One region of the Halobacillus sp. Cin3 genome, then DNA from elsewhere that is predicted to be linked to it. Evidence: riboswitches for the same ligand, from Rfam matches in the RefSeq annotation. Region 1 holds a riboswitch; the other holds the start of a gene.
The links. A riboswitch is a leader RNA that binds a small molecule or an ion and turns the genes downstream of it on or off. The one in region 1 is predicted to bind cyclic di-GMP.
Positions count from the first base shown of each region.

Region 2: it holds a riboswitch for cyclic di-GMP, as region 1 does, so the genes downstream of both, QMA39_RS14540 (endo alpha-1,4 polygalactosaminidase) here and sda (sporulation histidine kinase inhibitor Sda) in region 1, are expected to answer to the same signal.

Region 1 covers NZ_CAMZMV010000001.1:54,910-57,364, reverse strand. The annotation lists gene QMA39_RS00275 (diguanylate cyclase) at 1-745, opposite strand, end outside; cyclic di-GMP riboswitch class II at 1,014-1,097, shown strand; gene sda (sporulation histidine kinase inhibitor Sda) at 1,108-1,329, shown strand; gene QMA39_RS00265 (Lrp/AsnC family transcriptional regulator) at 1,316-1,723, opposite strand; gene QMA39_RS00260 (MBL fold metallo-hydrolase) at 1,843-2,455, shown strand, end outside.
Region 2 covers NZ_CAMZMV010000004.1:284,066-286,520, reverse strand. The annotation lists gene galE (UDP-glucose 4-epimerase GalE) at 1-468, opposite strand, end outside; gene QMA39_RS14540 (endo alpha-1,4 polygalactosaminidase) at 645-1,487, opposite strand; cyclic di-GMP riboswitch class I at 1,523-1,609, opposite strand; gene QMA39_RS14535 (hypothetical protein) at 1,679-2,455, shown strand, end outside.

The sequences.
Region 1 (2,455 bases):
CATATGTGTCGTTCACGCGCTTAAAGAAATCAATGTCGATGGCAAGCAGAGTCAACGCTTCCTCTTTTTCCACGGCGTTTCTCACACTATGGTTCCAGAGGCGGTCAAACTCCCTCACATTATATAACCCAGTCAAATAATCGACGGATGACTGCTCTTCATACGTTTTAAAAAGATAATGAGACCTCCGCAGGTAATGGACGAGGTAGGAAGCCAGCATCCCACCGATAAATGAAATCAGCCAGTAGATGGGAATGAGAAACTGCAGTGTGCCCCAGTCCCTGATTACCAAGGAAATGACAATCGAAAAGACGATGTTCGACCAGAGCAGCATTTGAAAGGAGGATTTGAGCGGACTCTCCCTGTGATGAACCTTCTGGTACAGCCACATATAACCGATAAACAAGAAAATCATTAAGATGACAGCGGCCATCGAAGAAAGATTGACCCCATACAACAGCCGTCCGGAAGCAATGATGACAGCACTCAACAAAGCCGGGCGGATCCCTATGTATAAGAGCAGAAGCATGACGGGGAGATGGCGCAGATCAATAATCGTCTGTTCTGTCACCTGTATAGAAAAATACATCAGCAAAATGCCAAGCAATCCGCCTGCAACCCCGTCGATCCACTGACTGTTCTGTTTAGAAACCGCAGGCAGCAGTTTCGTCCACCGAACCTGCAGATACATAAAAACGAGGGCAATTACGATGCAGATATTTATAAAAAATTCCTGAATGATCACAAACAACCTCATCCCTCTTTCTCTTCTTGCACCCATTTGTTCTATTATCGACATCTTCCAACAGATTTGTCTATGAAAATTGTCATTCCTTTGTAAAAGAAGATGTACAAAACGTATACACATCTGTGCATCACGGTCTTTCTTCCTATTACAAAATCAGTCATTTTGTGGTAATAATAGAGTATAAACAACGACGATTATAAGAAACAGCCCCCTGATGTTCAGGTCGTTTCCTTTTGTGAATGGAAGGGTATACGTATCAAAATAAAATAAACGAGACACGATGAACTGTGATTTTTAATGTGGGCACTTGAATCACAGGGAGTGAGTAGTGCAACCGGCTCCGCTCAGGAGGCATAACCATGAGTAAAACACCCCCGCGTCCTATGGAAAACAGTGACGATAACAAAAAACAAATCGTTCACCTGAAAGCTTCGTCAATCAAAACCTTGTCGGATCCCCTTCTCCTACTGACCTACCGTCAGGCTGCCGAGATGGGTCTGGATCAAGACTTTCTTTACCTTATCTGTAAAGAGTTGAAAGACAGGGGGTTCTCCATTGAATGCTCCTCTAGCTACGGATGACAATGGATAATTTATAGCTCACCCGTTGATTAAGCTCTACCAGCCATTCATCCAGCACCTCATTGGAAGGAAAACGGCATTCCAGTAAATAGCACCCCTCCCCGCTGATTTTATAATTATTCCTGACGAATGATGGATGGTTCTCGAGAAATGTAAAATAGGGTTGATGATTCAGGCTGTCTGTGTAGATATTCAAAAAACAGTGGACAGGATAGCCCATCTTCTTTTCATTCACGCGGACTGTATAGGATTCAATCAGCCCTTCGTCTTCTAACTTCAAGACTCTTGCCGCTGCTGCCTGTCCTGTGAGATGGACATGAGCTCCCAGCTCCTTCATCGTCATCCGGCCATCTTTTTTCAGCTCTTCTATAATTTTCTCATCGGTTTTGTCCATGACTTCTGCCTTCCTTTCATATTTCAACTCTTTTCAGCCAAACACTTGATTAATGCGGTGTACTCCTATTTCCCTTCATAGTACGCTATTGTCAACAGAGATAAAAGGAGGAAGGCTTTATGAAAATCAAGCTGATTCGAAATGCAACATTACAATTGAACTATGGAGGAAAAACCTTCTTAATCGATCCATTCCTTTCCACACAGGGAGCGATGCCGGCTTTTCCAAATTCGCCGCATCAGGATTTAAGGAACCCGACCGCCCCCCTGCCTGTTGATGCCGAAAGTCTGACCGATGTGGACGCTGTCTTCATCACCCACCTTCATCCTGATCATTTTGATGACGAAGCGAAGGCTGTTCTAGCCAAAGAAACGCCTCTGTTCGCTCAAAATGAGGAAGACGTGAGAGCTGTGCAGGACGCAGGATTCACCCATGTCCACTCCTTCCAAAATGGTGTGGATATAGAAGGCATCCGGATTACCCGCACCCCGGGACGTCACGGATCGGAAGAAATGACAGCTATAACGGGAAAGGTGTCCGGTCTCCTTTTTGAAGCAGACGGTGAGAAAAGTCTTTATATTGCCGGGGACACGGTTTGGTATGAAGAAGTCGAACAGACGCTGGCCTCCCGCCGTCCTGATGTCATCGTAGTGAACGCGGGGGCCGCTCAATTTTTAGAGGGCGGGCCGATTACGATGACGAAAGAAGATGTCACAGCTGCCGCCCAGGCTG
Region 2 (2,455 bases), on a different contig from region 1:
CTCCTCAAGCATCAGCTTTGTCCGCCCATAAGGATTGGCAGCTCCGACAGACGCGCTTTCCGTAAGAGGAAGAGAGTCCGGTGTACCATAAACAGTCGCCGAGGAAGAAAAGATCAGCTGTTTGACGCCGAATTCCTTCATCACTTCACACAGCATCAGTGTCCCGGTAATGTTGTTATGGTAGTACGTGAGTGGCATAGAGACGGATTCACCGACCGCCTTCAGTCCTGCCAGATGAATGACCGCTGTAATGCCGTAGTCCTCAAAGACCTTTCGTATCAGGTCCTGATCCAGCAGATCCCCTTCAACGAACGTCAGCGTCTTCCCTGTAAGCTCCTGTACACGGAGCAGTGATTCCGGGTGGCTGTTGTATAAGTTATCAATGACGACAACCTCATGGTTCCGCTCCAATAATTCAAGACAGATATGGCTTCCTATGTATCCGGCCCCGCCTGTAACTAAGATCATTGCCTCTCCTCCTCTATCATTATCTTACTTGGAATGTACAGGAAATTTAAGGATATGTCTACTGTAAAAGGAAAGGAGCCCATCTTTAGGCTCCCTTCTAAAAGTCCTTGTTCTGTTCGTTTTTCGACATTTTTACGCCATTCAGCCCATTTTTCAAGAAAATTTTTGTATAATTATTACCAAGCATTATAATGGCTGGATTCATGATAATGGATGAACCCGTGACTTTCTGCCAGCGCCTGACTTTTGGACTTCTGAGAGAAGGAGACGGTTAATATTTCCAGACCTGTTTCCCGGCGAAGCTGCTTCAAATCCTGCATCCGGTCCAGGGCCCATTGGTCTTTCGCTACCGAGGAGTGATTGTAATTCTCCCACATAATGCCGTCTACATAAGGATACGTCGTTGTCGACAACGTGCCGAACCCCCAGTTTTGAATAAGGGACAAAGAAGGGTGTTGGAGCCGGATCTCCTGCAGAAAGACGGCCATACCAGCGCGCTGCTCATCCAGCACATCAGATCCGCAGTGTTCGTTATCGATATTCCCGACAGTATCTAAAAAGACACCGTCCAAGCCTTTATCAGCCACCTGTTTCTCAATCTCAGCAAGAAGCACCTGCTGGTAATGCTCAGAGGTGATATCGGTCAGGTAAGAATCCCATTCCGGATAATAGACACGCTCCCCATCACGGTGGAAAAAGTCGGACTCCTCCAGCTGACTGATCAGCGCAGTATTCCAGTTATCGGCTTCCATCGTGTTGATGTACCCATACACCAGTGTCCCGGACTGCTGAATCGTTTCAATCTGGCTTTTAGTATAGAACACCGGTTCAATCATGACAGCATCATACGCCTGCATCTTATTCAAGATCGCTTCGGTCGGAGAATCATAATAAATTTTATAGGACTGCACATTGGAAAGTGGATGAGAAGATTGTGCAGAAGTAGATAGAGGGGAAAGTACAAGACCAGCGGCTAAAACAGCAAGAAAACCCCATTTCATCTTTGTGAAAACACCCATGATACGCCTCCTGATTTTCCAGAGAGCGGCTGTGGCATTGCAGACTGGCTATCGGCTCCTGGAGGGACCTGAGACCCATGTCTTTGCGCCCTTACCTTTCGATAAGTCTGCCTTTCTCTATTCAATTTTATCCACATTATACCACACGTTTAACATGTTAAAGCACTTTAAATCCATATGGAGGTGATTGGATGTTCTACCAACAATCCAGTTTTATCAGGAAGTTTATTGAACTGATTCTCGTATTTTCAGTATTGGGGTTCCTTGATCAGTCGTTGGAATGGGACATGCTGGAATGGACGCTGAACCCTGTGTTCTTTGCTGTCCTTTTGTTTTCCCTCAGATACGGTCTGAATTTTGCTCTTTTGAGCTTTTTTGCTGCATTAATCTATCATGTGTATGACATTTATCAGCGGGATGGGGACTTATTTCTCTTATTCTATGATCCCGCCAATTATTTATCGCTCCTCTTCCTGCTGCTGGCCGGCGTCATTACAGGGCTGTACAGCACGTCCTTCCGGGAAAGGTATGAAAGTCAGCAGTATGTGCTGAAGGAAACGAAAGATGAAAATGAGGAACTGAAAACATCTTTAACCGCTCTGGAACGGTCTCAACGGGTCATGCAGGCAAAGGTCCTTGATTCCGAGTACACCCTTTCCCGGATTTATGAAGTCGGAAAGACGCTTGATCAGCCTTCTCCAGAACTTGTCCGAAACGAAGCGGTTACAATCATCGGAGACCTGTTTGAAGCGGAAGACTTAGCTGTATATCATGTCGACTCTTCTAAGAAATCGCTGCGCCTCCGCGTTCGAAAAGGAAATACCGAACGACTTCCGCAAACGATTTTCATCGATGATGCGGCCTCGATTTTCTCACGCGGACTGAAAAACAAAACGATTTGTTTAAAGACAGTTGATGATGAAGCCGATGCTCCGGTGCTGATCGGACCGATCGTCTACAATCAGGAC